DNA from 2 places in the Agrobacterium sp. rho-13.3 genome. Region 1 is predicted to be linked to the other one. Evidence: riboswitches for the same ligand, from Rfam matches in the RefSeq annotation. Region 1 holds a riboswitch; the other holds the start of a gene.

Region 1 (7,386 bases):
TGAAATACGGATATCGATATGAATATTGCCCATATTATCCCAGAGACCGACGCCACCCAGGAAGATCGCGCGCAGGCCATTCGCGATACGCTGCGCGATGCGATTGTCGACAGGCGGCTTGCGCCGGGCACGAAACTATCCGAGGCAGAGGTCGGCACATTGTTCGATGTCAGCCGCACGGTGGTGCGGGCGGCGCTTCAGATGCTGGCATTTGAAGGGTTGGTAAAGACCGAGCGAAATCGCGGTGCTTTTGTCTCCAATCCGACACCGGATGAGGCGAGACAGGTCTTCTCGTCCCGCAGGCTCATCGAACCCGGCATTGTGGATGCGGCAATCGAGCGCCTGACGCCAACCGCAGTTGCCGAAATGCGTGTGCATCTGAGTGAGGAAACGCGCCACCAGCACGAGCGTGGCCCAACTGCACGTCGGGCTGAAATCAAGGCATCCGGCGATTTTCACCTGATGCTGGCATCGGTTGCCGGAAATGCCATTCTTGAAAAATTCATGGCCGAGCTTGTGGCCCGCTCTTCCCTGGTGATCGCGCTGTATGGACGCTCAGGCGTTTCAAGCTGTGGTCACGGGGATCATGCTGCGATACTCGACGCACTGGAAGCGGGCAATGCCGACAAGGCAAAAAGCCTGATGTTGCATCACATCGACCATATCGAAGCCGATCTCGACTTGCGAAACAAGGAAGGCTTGGCCTTGAAGGATGCGCTGTCGCTTTAACGGATGTTTTGAAAGGCATCAGCCGCTTATTTGCGCGGCTGATGTTTTCTTGGTCATTTACGCAGCGTAGCGGCTGATGGCGAGGTCTGCGGTTTCGATCTCCGGCTTGTTGCCACTTACGATGTCCGACAACACCCGCGCAGAACCGCAAGCCATCGTCCAGCCCAGTGTGCCGTGGCCCGTGTTGAGATACAGATTGCTGTAGCGTGTCGCGCCGATGACCGGCGTGCCATCCGGCGTCATCGGCCTCAGTCCACTCCAGAACTTGGCCTGTGACTGATCTCCAGCACCGCCAAACAAATCTTCCACGGAATGGGTCAATGTGGCCTGACGTTTGGCGGGCAGATCCTTGCTGAAACCGGCAATCTCCGCCATGCCACCCACGCGAATGCGGTCGCCAAGGCGGGTGATGGCAATCTTGTGCGCTTCGTCCATGACCGTGGACACCGGGGCGCGGGCTGCATCAACGATGGGAACGGTGATCGAATAACCTTTGACCGGGTAGACGGGCAGGTCGATGTTGAGGTGCTTCAGGAGCTGTGGCGTGTAGCTGCCCAGCGCGCCGATGAAGATATCGGCTTCCACCAATCCCTTTGTTGTTTCGATCGCCTTGATGCGGTTGCCTTCAGTAATCGGGCGCATGATGCCGGTGTCATAAATGAACTTCACGCCCGCCTGTTCGGCCAGTTTGGCAAGCGCGGTGGTGAACATGAAACAATCGCCGGTCTCATCTCCCGGCAGGCGCAAACCACCAACGATCTTCTCGCGAGATGCCGACAGCCCCGGCTCGGCGGCAACGCAGCCATCGCGATCCAGAACCTCATATTTTACACCACCGGCTTGCAGAACAGCGACATCTTTGCCGATACCATCGATCTGCTTTTGGGTGCGAAAGACTTCCAGCGTGCCTTGCGTGCGCTGATCGTACTGAATGCCGGTTTCTTCCCGCAGTGCCATCAGGCAATCGCGGCTATATTCGGCAACGCGCACCATCCGGCTTTTGTTGGTGTTGTAACGGGCCGCCGTGCAGTTGCGCAGCATCTGGGCAATCCAGCGCAAGGCTGCGGGATCAAGCGTTGGACGGATAATCAGCGGAGAATGTTCCATGAACAGCCATTTTACAGCCTTCATCGGAATGCCCGGTGCCGCCCAAGGCGACGAATAGCCGGGAGAAACCTCGCCTGCATTGGCGAAGCTGGTTTCGAGAGCAGCGCCAGGTTGGCGATCTATGACGGTAACGGAGTGACCGGCCTTCGCCAGATACCAGGCCGAGGTAACGCCGACGACACCGGCACCAAGAATTGTGATATTCATATTGCTCTCACTCGTCTGCGTTTGTTGCATCGCCGGTGGCGGCATTGCGCTCCGGCTGAATGTAGGTGCGGCGGTAACGTTGACCGAGGCCGGTCAGGATTTCATAGGCGATTGTACCTGCATCTTCGGCAATGTCTTCAAGCGTTTGGTCCGGCCCGATGAGTTGAACGAGGCTGCCGTGTTTCAAGGTTCCTTCGGGCAGGGCGGTGATGTCAAGGCTGATGCTATCCATCGAAACACGACCGGCAATCGGCAGCCGCACGCCGTTAAAATAGGCAGCACCCTTGCTGCTGAGCGCGCGCGGCAAACCGTCCGCATAGCCAGCCGCAATCGTTGCCAATCGCGTTTCGCCCGTCGTGCGCAGCGAGCCACCGTAACCGACGAACGTATCTGCTGGCACAGTGCGCGTCTGGACAACGGCAACATCCAGCCGCACCACCGGCTTCATCGGGTTGGGGCGCAGCGTCGATGGCGCGCCGCCATAAAGCGCGATGCCGGGACGCATGACGGCGTTGTGATAATCTGCACCGAGAAAGATGCCGCCGGAATTGGCAAAGCATACCGGCGCATCGGGAAACATCAGCGCAGCCTTGCGCATCACGGCAAGCTGCGCACCGTTGGCGATATGCTCCGGTTCATCCGCGCAGGCCAGATGGCTCATGACGAAGGTGATCGCGATGCCGTTCAACAGGTCAGGTGAGGTTTTTACTGTTTCAAGTTCGGATGACGACATGCCGAGCCGCGACATGCCGGTGTCGATCTGAAGCGCTGCGGGCAGGGTCTTGCCGAGGTTTGCGGCATAGGCCGACCATTGCGCAAGTTGCTCAAGGCAGTTGATAACAGGCGTAAGGTTCATTGCCGCACAGGATGTTTCATTGCCCGGCTGAAGCCCGTTCAGAACGAAAATTTCCGCATCGCCAGCAATGCGAAGACGAAGCGCGATGGCCTCATCGATGTGGGCGACGAAGAAGTGACGGCACCCGGCATTGTACAGCACAGGCGCGACCATATCGGCGCCAAGACCGTAAGCATTGGCTTTGACGACCGCGCTGGTGATGGAATTGGGAGCCATTGCCCGCAGGGTCAGGTAATTGTCGCGAAGTGCGCCAAGGTCTATGGTCAGGTATCCGCTGGCGCCGCCGGTCGCTTTCTGGCGGTTGATCGTCATGTCCATCGTCGTTCCCTTATTTTTATTGGAAAAGACTATTGCAACGATCATCGAATTTCCGCGGTTTGAGGTGCATAAAGTTCGAAGAATTGTGATATCACGCAATTTTCGACGATGAAACGGAATGATTTTATGTCTGCTTTGGACGCTACGGATCGTCACATCATCAGGTTGCTGAGGCTGAATGCGCGCATCAGCAACGCAAAGCTGGCGGCAGAGGTCGGCTTGTCGCCCTCCGCCTGCCTGCGGCGGGTGGATATTCTGGAGCGTGACGGCGTTATTCGCGGTTATACCGCGCTGACGGGGAGTACTGCGGGTGGCGAGGTTATCTCCGTCATCATCCAGATCACGCTGGACCGTCAGACCGAAGATTTTCTCAATCGCTTTGAAAGCGCCGTGCGCCGATATCCTGAAATCCGCGAGTGTTACCTGATGACCGGCGGATCGGATTATTTCCTGCGGGTTGAGGTGGAAAGTGCGGGCGATTTTGAGCGGGTGCACAAGGACATCCTCTCAAAACTGCCCGGTGTGTCCCGCATTCACTCCAGCTTCGCCATCCGCAATGCACTGGCAAGCCCAAAGCCACGAGGTTGATATTTAGGCGTTCCACCACCGATAAAAATGATGCACAGGCCCATGGCCATGGCCGACATGCAGCTCTCGACCCGCAGCCAATGCCCCTTGCAAAAACTCCTTCGCCAGTCCAATCGCATCCGCCAAGGAATAGCCGAGCGCTAGATTTGCGGTAATCGCCGCGGCCAGCGTACAGCCGGTGCCATGGTCGTTGCGGGTCTCAATACGCGGCATGGAGAATTCCTGTACGGAATTGCCATCCAGCAAAAGATCGACACTCTCAGGCCCGCTGCCATGCCCACCCTTGATGAGAACGGCCTGAATACCGAGCTTCAGGATCGTCTCGGCCTGAACGATCACCTCTTGCCGGTTTGTCGCCAGCGGTTGGCAGCTGAGAAGGGCTGCTTCCGGCAGATTGGGCGTGGCGATCAAAGCCAAAGGCAACAGCTTAGACCGCAGCGTCTCAATCGCATCTTCCTGCAACAGACGATCACCGGATGTCGCTACCATCACCGGGTCCAGCACCACCTGTCTGCCCGCATCATGCAGTCGATCGGAAATCGTCTCTATGGTTTCAATGCGCGAAACCATGCCGATTTTCACCGCGCCGACGTCAAGATCGGAAAAAACCGCATCCATTTGGGCAGCGATCATCGCAGCGGAAATATCCTCAACGGCGCTTACGCCTCTGGTGTTCTGCGCCGTGATGGCGGTGATGACGCTGGCGCCATAAACGCCGAGTGCCGAAAACGTCTTCAAGTCGGCCTGTATACCCGCACCGCCACCGCTGTCGGACCCGGCAATCGTTAAGGCGATGGCGGTCATCCGCGTGCCTCCAGTGCATGGTCCACCTCACGGCGGAAATCGCGCGTCGCCGCTGCGATGTCCCCGGCCCGAAACAGGGCCGAGATCAAGGCAACACCATCCGCACCGGCGGCAATAACGGGAGCAACACGTTTCAGCGTGATGCCCGCGATGGCGCCAACGGGCATGTCCGGACGCGCTTGCTTCAGATGGTGGCGCAAGTGCTGAAGACCTTCCAGCCCCACCGGCGCATCCGGGTTTACCTTGGAAATCGTCTCGAAAACGCCGCCGATGCAGGCGTAGTCCACAGGCGCGATTGCTGCACGCTCTGCATCCTTCTTGTTTTTAACTGTCAGGCCGATAACGGCATCACGCCCCAAAAGACGCCTTGCAGTATGGGCATCCATATCGTCGGCCCCCAAATGTACACCATCCGCGCCAGACGCCAACGCCACATCGACGCGATCATTGATGACCAGAGGCACGCCCGTCCCCTTCAAAGCGTCAACGATCAGCAGAGCCTGTTCGATCATCTGGCGAGTGGAGGCGTGTTTGTCACGGTATTGGATGATCGTCGCGCCGTGTCGTGCCGCAACGGCTGCCAGTTCCGGCAGCGGCGCGATATCGGCCAGAGAGGCATCCACCAAGGCGTTCAAACGGTAATCAATTTTCATCGTGTTCAATTCTCGCAAGGGAAAGAATGTCCTGGCCATTGATACTGTCCAGCGCATCCAGGAAGGCCGCTTCGAAAGTGCCGGGACCGCGTGCATGTTTTGCCGCCAGTTCGGCGGAGACGCCGGTGACGGTCAGCGCCGCTGCGGCTGCCAGCATCGGGTCCGGTTCCACAGCCATGAAGGCAGCAATCACGCCACCGGAAAGGCAGCCGGTGCCGGTAACCTTTGCCATCCACGGATGACCGTTGACGATTTTTGCTTCTCGCGTTCCATCCTGAAGCAGATCTTCCGGCCCTGTCTGAATGCGCAGGGCTCCGCCGACATCGCCTATCACCGCCATCTCAGCCGCATTGCCGCGCACGATTGTTGGGCGAAGAGTGATCAGCTCGTGGGCGAAATCCAGTCGCGAGGGCGAGTAGTCACAATGGACCGGATCGACGATCCACGGTTTGCCATGGGCGTTTGCGACCTTGACCGCGATGCGGATGACCTTGCGGCGCGCAGCGTCCAGCGTGCCGAGATTGATGGTCAGAGCGCCGACTTTGGAAACGAAGCTTTCAATTTCCTCTTCAGATGATGTCATCGACGGAATGCCGCCCACGGCGGTGATGCCATCTGCCGTAAACTTCTGGACGACCGTGTTCATCAGGCAATGAACACGCGGTCTTTGTTCACGCACGTGCGCCAGAAGCGCTGCCGCCTTTTGTGCCGTTGGAAAGCTCTCCATGGGTTATTCCACTCCATATACAATCACGGAGACCCAGGGTGAGCGAAGAAGAGAAAAGTATGCCTTTGGCGACCGTTCCGTTCCTACGCCGGCATGACCCGGATCAGGTTCAAGGGTCCGGCTCAGCGCCATCTCAGCATCGTGCGATGCTCCCCTCGGAATGTCTGGAAATTGTCGTTTTTTAAGTCTGCTGTCAATGGTGTAGAAAAGGCGGAGGCTTAATGCCACCGCCTTTGATGGTCGATGATTATACGATCTGCACGAGAACCTTTTCGCGTGCGGATTTCAATGCGGCATCGGCAAGCTTGAGCGCGATCAGGCCGTCTTGAGCAGATGGTGACGGTGCGACGTTGTTTTCGACGGAATCGATGAAAGCGGTAATTTCCGCCGCATAGGCTTCCGTGTAGCGCGTCATGAAGAAGTCGTGCAGAGGCGGGCGCGTGTAGCCATCTTTGGTTGCGACTTCGATGGAGACCGGACGCTGGTTTTCTGCCGAAACGGAGCCGAGCGAGCCGTGCACTTCGATGCGCTGGTCATAACCATAGGTCGCGCGGCGCGAGTTGGAAATGATCGCCTGACGTCCGCTGCCGGTCGTTAGAATGATGCTGGCGCTGTCATAGTCACCCAGTTCGCCGATCTTGGGATCGACCAGAACGGAGCCGGTGGCGAAAACGCTGACGATGTCTTCGCCCAGCAGGAAGCGGGCAATATCGAAATCATGGATGGTCATGTCGCGGAAAATACCGCCGGACACTTTGATGTATTCGGGCGGCGGGGCGCCGGGGTCACGGCTGGTGATCGTCACCATTTCGACTTTGCCGATCTGGCCGTCATCGATGGCCTTGCGAACGGCGCGGAAATGCGGATCGAAACGGCGGTTGAAGCCGAGCATGATCTTGGCGCCGGTTTCCTTGACGACCTCAATGCAGGCCGCAGCGCGGGCAACATCCAGATCAATCGGCTTTTCGCAAAAAACAGCTTTGCCAGCGCGTGCAAACTGTTCGATCAGGTCCGCGTGGGTGTTGGTTGGTGTGCAAACGATAACGGCATCGATATCGGGATCGGCCAGCACGGCTTCGATGGTGCTGATCTTGCAGCCGGTTTCATTTGCGATTGCCTGTGCGGCTTCCTGAAAAGCATCGACCACAGCGACCAGTTTTGCACGTTTGTCGGAGGCAATTGCCTTCGCATGGACCTTTCCGATGCGACCCGCACCCAACAAAGCCAATCTCGTAACCATCGTTTCCTCCCGATCTGGTTAGCGGGTCTCGACTGCCTTCAGCGCCCTTCTTGGAACGCCAATGCACACCTCAAGCCCATTTGGAATATATGTTCCATCTTGCTAGAGCGCCATTTCATTCGTGTCAAGACGGGAACGAGAGGTCGTTCTCTCAAGG
Region 2 (7,386 bases), on a different replicon from region 1:
CCGTCCACGCCAGTATCGATCAGCAGGCCCTTTTCGAACAGGCGATCGAGAAACGATGTTTGCATGTCCATGGTGCTTATCCTGAAAGGCTGGTGTCCTGCTTCTGAACAAGCAGGAGATGGGCGGAATTGCTTAAAATTCTGTCGTTTGAAATCATCAGCTGGGCGGAATGCGCATCACGCAAATGCCTGCCGAGGCTGTAAGGCGTGCCGTTCTTGTAGCCCATGATGCCGCAAATCAGCATGGCGTGATTGATGATTTCCAGAACCGTTTCGGAAGAACAAATCTTGACGTTGTTCATGGCAACGGCAAACCCCATCGACATCAGCTTGTCCGGATCGGACTTGGTATCGTCGTACGCTTTTAGACCGGCAATCACGTTGGATTTGACGATCTGAAGCTTGTTGGACACTTCCGCCAGACGGATAGCACCGGGTGGCGTGACGCCGGGTGATTTGCGGGCGGCTGCGCGAACGAAAGCCTGCGCCCGCAACACGGCATCTGCCGCAATGCCATACCACACACCGCTCCACAAAAGATGCGATGTGGCCAGCATGGATTGTGCCGCGATTTCTGCAAACGGCTTTTGAAAAATCTGTTCCGAAGGCGCCTTGCCTTTGAACAGGAAACCATCGGAACAGGTGCCGCGCATGCCAAGCGTGTTCCAGACATGCGTTTTTTCAAGACTATATTGGTCTTTAAGAAAAACCGTCATCACCTGATCGGCAGGTGCGGCATCCGCATGGGCGCGGGAGGTGATGAGAATGACGTCGGCTTCGCTGCCATAGGAAATGACGGTCGCGTCTTTTTCCAAAGAGCAATTGGCCCCGTCAACGTCAATGGCGCAAATGGAATTGCGCAGATTTCCGCCAATGCCGCCTTCGGTGGTGGCAGAACCAATGAGGAGCTGTTCAGCGGCCACACGGCGCATGAAGCCGGTGTGCCATTCGCTTGTCTCTCCGTGCTCCACCAGACTGGATGCCTTGATCTGGTGCATGGCGAAGATCATTGCCGTGGCCGAGCAGGACTGGCCAAGCGTGCAGCAAATATCGGCGATTTGCGTCAGACTTGCGCCTTCGCCGCCCAGATGCAAGGGAACTTGAATGCCGAGAAGGCGCTCAGCGCGCATGGCCTCCACAGCTTCTCTTGGGAAACGTGCGGCGCTGTCTACATCGTCAGCGTGTTGCGCGGCGATCGCCGCAACACGCGATGCGCGCGCAGACAGCGTGGCATTCGGTGGGGCGACAGACAGGTTCATCACGCCGCCTCTTTGCCGTCGAGAATTGTTTTCACGGTTTCTTCAATCGCCTTGATGCTGGCGAAAGACTTGCGGTTGAGCATATTGTCCGGGAACTCGATATCGAACGCGTCTTCTATGCCAAGCATCAATTGTACGGATGCGAAAGAAGAAAGTCCGGCTGCGTAAAGATCAGATTCGTCGGCGATGGTATCGATCGGTACCGGGAGTTGGCCGAATTTAGATAGTATTTCACGAATAGTTGAATTCATCTCAAGTAGTCTCCCTCGATCGGATGCTATCATAGCGCATTCTTCAAGTTACACCCTAAAAAATAACATCCTAATAAATGGCTAGGTTAATTTGGTGTAACCCAACGCGATTATGTGACTTCATCCACAGCATACTTGACAAAGTGGCATGGCCGGTTTCTGATTAGGCATTCACCAGGGGAGTCCCGTCAAGGGGCTGAGATACTGCTACAGCGCGCAGTGACCCGTTGAACCTGATCCAGTTCATACTGGCGTAGGGACGGTGCAAACGCGGGAAAAGCAGTTCGGCAGTGCCGAGCAACTGGGCCGAATCATCGGCTTGCCTTTCCCGTGGTTTTTCGTCTTTCATGCTCGAACTGGGTCTCCACTGTTTTTGCTTTGGAGCCTCACGATGAACATTGCTGCTAAAAATCTCTCCCCTGTTGTCACGACAGGTCCGCTTCCCGCTTCGACCAAAATCTACAAGCCGGGCATCATCCATCCCCATATCCGCGTACCGATGCGTGAAATTGCGGTGCACCCCACCGCTGGCGAACCGCCGGTTACGGTCTATGATTCCTCTGGTCCTTATACCGATCCATCCCACACGGTCAGCATCGAAGGCGGTTTGCCGCGTGTGCGCCATGACTGGGTTGTGGCACGCGGCGATGTCGAGGCTTACGAGGGCCGACACGTCAAACCGGAGGACAATGGCTTTGCCACCGGCGAACGTTTGACGCCGGAATTTTCTCTACGTCATCAGCCATTGAAGGCCAAGGACGGCAAAGCGGTCACGCAGCTTGCCTATGCGCGGGCGGGCATCATTACGCCTGAGATGGAATTCATTGCCATTCGCGAAAACATCGGGCGCGAGGCGGCAAAGGAAACGCTGGCACGCGATGGTGAAAGTTTTGGGGCGCATATTCCAGATTTCGTGACCGCGGAATTTGTGCGTCAGGAAGTGGCGGCGGGCAGGGCGATTATCCCCGCCAACATCAACCACCCCGAAGCCGAGCCGATGATTATCGGGCGCAATTTCCTCGTCAAGATCAATGCCAATATCGGTAACTCGGCGGTCACGTCTTCCATGGCGGATGAAGTCGACAAGATGGTATGGGCCATTCGCTGGGGTGGCGATACGGTGATGGACCTTTCAACGGGTCGCAACATTCACAACATCCGCGAATGGATCATCCGCAATTCGCCGGTGCCGATTGGCACAGTTCCGCTCTATCAGGCGCTGGAAAAGGTCAATGGCATTGCTGAAGATCTGAACTGGGACGTGTTCCGCGATACGCTGATCGAACAGGCCGAGCAGGGTGTGGATTATTTCACCATCCATGCCGGCGTGCGGCTGCATTACATTCCGCTGACCGTCAATCGCGTCACCGGCATCGTCTCACGCGGCGGCTCGATCATGGCCAAGTGGTGTCTCCATCACCACAAGGAATCCTTCCTCTATGAGCACTTCGATGAAATCTGCGATATCTGCCGCGCTTATGATGTGTCTTTCTCGTTGGGCGACGGCCTGCGGCCGGGTTCGATTGCCGACGCCAATGATGCGGCGCAATTTGCCGAGTTGGAAACGCTGGGTGAGTTGACGAAGATCGCTTGGGCAAAAGACTGCCAGGTCATGATCGAAGGCCCCGGCCATGTGCCGATGCACAAGATCAAAGAGAATATGGACAAGCAGCTGAAGGTCTGCGGCGAAGCGCCTTTTTACACGCTTGGACCGCTGACGACGGATATCGCGCCCGGATATGACCACATCACGTCCGGCATCGGTGCGGCGATGATCGGCTGGTTCGGTACGGCGATGCTTTGTTATGTCACGCCAAAGGAGCATCTGGGTCTGCCGGACCGCAATGATGTGAAGGTCGGCGTCATCACCTACAAGATTGCCGCCCACGCTGCCGATCTTGCCAAGGGTCATCCGGCAGCACAAATCCGCGACAATGCTTTGTCTCGTGCCCGTTTCGAGTTCCGTTGGGAAGACCAGTTCAACCTGTCGCTCGACCCGGAAACGGCACGCTCCTACCATGATGAGACATTGCCGAAGGAAGCGCACAAGGTTGCGCATTTCTGCTCCATGTGCGGACCTAAATTCTGCTCCATGCGGATCTCGCACGACATTCGTGCCGAGGCGCAAAAGGAAGGTCTGGAGGCCATGGCGCAAAAATTCCAGCAGGGTGGCGATCTTTATATGCCGCTGGAAAAGCCGGTGGCGGGGGAATGAGATGCGCGTTCTGGTTAAAGGTGCAGGCGTTTCCGGTCTAACGGCTGCTCTTGAACTTGCGCGCCGGGGCGTGGGTGTCGAAGTCTGCGATCTGGCAAACAAACCGGGGCGCGGTGCGTCCTGGTTTGCGGGCGGCATGCTGGCGCCTTGGTGTGAGCGTGAAAGTGCAGAGGAGGCCGTGCTGACATTAGGCCAATCTGCGCTTGATTGGTGGGATGAGGCAACGCCGGGGCTGGTGACGCGCAAGGGTACGCTGGTGGTGGCACCGGCGCGGGACAAGGCGGAGCTTTCCCGCTTCGCCTCCCGCACCTCGGGGTATCGCTGGGTTGATGAGGATGAGATCGCAGCGTTGGAACCGGACCTTGCAGGACGGTTCCGCGCGGGTCTGTTCTTTTCGGGCGAAGGGCATCTTGATCCACGCCTCGCTCTGACTGCGCTTTACGAACGCCTCATTTCGATGTGCGTTGGTTTCCATCTTGGTGAGCAAACGGACGAAACTGCGTTCGACTGCGTCGTTGATTGCACGGGCCACGCGCAGACCGGCAAGTTGACTGGGCTTCGCGGCGTGCGCGGCGAGATGCTTTATCTGGTTACGACAGAGGTAACGCTTTCACGCCCCGTGCGGCTGCTTCATCCGCGCATTCCGCTTTACATCGTGCCGCGTGCAGCGGAACGTTTTATGGTGGGTGCGACGATGATTGAAACGGACGAGGCGGGACCGATTTCGGCGCGCTCGATGATGGAACTTCTCAATGCCGCCTATGCGCTTCATCCAGCGTTTGGGGAGGCTCAAATCATCGAGACGGGGACAGGCATCCGCCCGGCTTTCTCCAACAATCTTCCTGCGATCAGCCAGAAAGGCGACACGCTCTTCATCAACGGCGCACATCGGCACGGCTTTCTGCTTTCGCCCGCCATGGCACGGCAGGCCTCCGACATTGTTTTTCTAAAGGAGTTTTCCCATGAGAATTCTCGTAAACGGGCAAGAGCATGATCTTGCCACCGCCACGCTGTCTCAGCTTCTGACCGTGCTGGACTATGAAGGCGATTGGCTGGCGACAGCCGTGAATGGTGATCTCGTCCATGCCGAGGATCGCTCCGATTTTCAGTTGAAGGACTTCGACAAAATCGAAGTTCTTTCACCCATGCAGGGAGGATAGACCATGCTGACGCTTTATGGACGTGAGGTTGGTTCCCGCCTTCTGCTTGGCACGGCACGCTATCCCTCGCCTGCGGTGCTGGCGGATGCGGTGCGGGCCAGCAAGACGGATATTCTGACTATTTCTCTGCGCCGGGAAACGGCGGGCGGTAAAAAGGGTGGGCAGTTTTTCGAACTGATCCGTGAATTGGACCGCCATATTTTACCCAATACGGCAGGATGCCACACCGCCAAGGAAGCCGTTTTGACCGCCAAAATGGCGCGGGAGGTCTTTAAGACCAACTGGATCAAGCTGGAAGTGATCGGCAATCACGATACGCTTCAGCCGGATGTTTTTGGGCTGGTGGACGCGGCGCGCATTTTGAGCGACGAGGGTTTCGAGGTGTTTCCTTATACGACCGATGATCTGGTGGTGGCGGAAAAGCTGATCGATGCCGGTTGCAAGGTCTTGATGCCGTGGTGCGCGCCGATTGGCAGCGCGATGGGGCCGCTGAACATCACGGCGTTGCGGTCTATGCGGGCGCATTTCCCGAATGTGCCGATGATCGTCGATGCCGGATTGGGACGCCCATCCCATGCCGCAACGGTGATGGAACTGGGGTACGATGCGGTACTTCTGAACACGGCGGTTTCCGGTGCAGGCAATCCGGTCATCATGGCGGGGGCTTTCGCCAAGGCGGTGACGGCGGGCCGCGAGGCTTATCTGGCAGGCATGTTAGAGCCACGCGATATGGCTGTGCCATCGACACCCGTTATCGGTACGGCCGTGTTTTCCTGACGTTGACAACCACGCTTTAGGGCGGGATACCGGCAGAGACAGAGGAGTATTCCGCCCTTGCACAATCTGCTGACCGATATTGACGGCATTGCGGTTGGTCATGTGACCGACCTCAACTTGGGATCGGGCGTGACCGCCATCATCTTCGATGAACCGGCCATTGCCTCCGGTTCCGTTCTGGGCGGTGCGCCGGGAGGGCGGGATACGGCGTTGCTTGATCCATCCATGACGGTGGAAAAGGTCGATGCTTTTGTGTTGTCCGGTGGCTCGGCCTTCGGTCTGGATGCTGCCGGTGGCGTGCAGGCCGGGCTGCGGGAAATTGGGCGTGGATTTCAGGTCGGTTCAACCCGCGTTCCCATCGTACCGCAGGCCATTCTGATGGACCTGCTGAATAGTGGCAACAAGGATTGGGGCCTGCATTCGCCCTATCGCGATATGGGATATGAAGCCTTCAAAGCCGCGTCCAATCAGCCGTTTTCTCTAGGCAGCGTTGGCGCGGGAACGGGTGCAACCACCGCGACGCTCAAGGGTGGGCTTGGCTCTGCCAGCGCCGTGACGTCTGGTGGGCACAAGATTGCGGCCATCGTTGCCGTTAACGCGATGGGTTCCGCGACCGTGGGAGCCAGCCGACATTTTTGGGCAGCGCCGTTTGAGCGAGAAGACGAGTTTGGTGGCTTGGGTTTTTCACCTCAATTCGCTGCTGCCGACACGGCCTTGCGCATCAAAGGCGTGACGCTGATAGCAACGACTATAGGCGCCGTCGTGACCGATGCGGTTTTGACGAAAGCGCAGGCGTACCGGCTGTCGATTATGGCGCATGGTGGTTTGGCACGGGCCGTTCTGCCATCGCATCTCTCCAGTGATGGTGACACAATGTTTGCCGCTGCGACCGGTAAAAAGCCCTTGAGTGCCGCGAGCGATTTTACGGAACTGTGCCATCTTGCCAGCATCGTCATGAGCCGGGCCATTGCACGCGGGGTTTATGAGGCGACCGCCTTGCCGCATGAGGGCGCGCAGACATCATGGCGGGATCATTTCGGGGAGCGCACTGAATGAGGGAGAGACTGCCGCTGAAAACCGTGCTTCGCATCGACTTTCCGCCAGACCACAGGCTTGGCCGTGGCAAAATCCAACTGATGGAATTGATCGCCTCATCAGGCTCCATTTCCGCTGCCGGGCGAGCGATGGACATGTCTTATCGCCGCGCATGGCTGCTGGTAGATGCGCTGAACCATATGTTTAAAGAGCCGGTCATCGAATCGCAGCGCGGTGGCAAGCAGGGCGGCGGGGCCGCACTAACCACGTTCGGGCAGGAGTTGCTTGAGCGTTATCGTGGCATGGAGCAACGCCTGAAAGACGCGCTTCAAGCCGATCTGGACTGGCTGGACGCCAGTCGCAATTCTGATCAATAGGGATCCAGCGCTGCCGATTTGACGATGGCGAAGATCGGTTTCCCCGGCTCCAGCGCCAGTCTTTCGACCGACAAGCTGGTGATGCGTGACAGGACGATATCGCCGCCACAATCCACCTGCACCATCGCCATTCCGTCATCCGACAATGTTATTTCCGCAATATGGCCTTGAAGAATATTGAGTGCGCTCAAACCTTCGGGCTTCACCGTTGCCAGCATCACGTCGCGAGCGGGAATATGGACGCGAACCTGTTTGCCCACCGCTGCTGATGGGGCCGGGACGTGCAACGTTACGCCGGTCAGTTCGATGGATG

What was found. A riboswitch is a leader RNA that binds a small molecule or an ion and turns the genes downstream of it on or off. The one in region 1 is predicted to bind thiamine pyrophosphate.
Region 2: another riboswitch for thiamine pyrophosphate. It lies ahead of thiC (phosphomethylpyrimidine synthase ThiC); the one in region 1 lies ahead of RMR16_RS21870 (hydroxyethylthiazole kinase).

The regions. Positions count from the first base shown of each region.
Region 1 covers NZ_CP192775.1:1,531,601-1,538,986, forward strand. Annotated here, with positions in the region: gene RMR16_RS21840 (GntR family transcriptional regulator) at 19-729, shown strand; gene RMR16_RS21845 (D-amino acid dehydrogenase) at 787-2,043, opposite strand; gene alr (alanine racemase) at 2,051-3,217, opposite strand; gene RMR16_RS21855 (Lrp/AsnC family transcriptional regulator) at 3,344-3,805, shown strand; gene thiD (bifunctional hydroxymethylpyrimidine kinase/phosphomethylpyrimidine kinase) at 3,809-4,609, opposite strand; gene thiE (thiamine phosphate synthase) at 4,606-5,262, opposite strand; gene RMR16_RS21870 (hydroxyethylthiazole kinase) at 5,252-5,989, opposite strand; TPP riboswitch at 6,053-6,155, opposite strand; gene iolG (inositol 2-dehydrogenase) at 6,237-7,229, opposite strand; gene RMR16_RS21880 (LysR family transcriptional regulator) at 7,381-7,386, opposite strand, start outside.
Region 2 covers NZ_CP192774.1:2,440,963-2,448,348, reverse strand. Annotated here, with positions in the region: gene RMR16_RS12045 (amino acid--[acyl-carrier-protein] ligase) at 1-71, opposite strand, end outside; gene RMR16_RS12040 (acyl-CoA dehydrogenase family protein) at 77-1,258, opposite strand; gene RMR16_RS12035 (acyl carrier protein) at 1,258-1,509, opposite strand; TPP riboswitch at 1,676-1,787, shown strand; gene thiC (phosphomethylpyrimidine synthase ThiC) at 1,901-3,724, shown strand; gene thiO (glycine oxidase ThiO) at 3,726-4,718, shown strand; gene thiS (sulfur carrier protein ThiS) at 4,687-4,884, shown strand; gene RMR16_RS12015 (thiazole synthase) at 4,888-5,661, shown strand; gene RMR16_RS12010 (P1 family peptidase) at 5,710-6,717, shown strand; gene RMR16_RS12005 (winged helix-turn-helix domain-containing protein) at 6,714-7,073, shown strand; gene modC (molybdenum ABC transporter ATP-binding protein) at 7,067-7,386, opposite strand, start outside.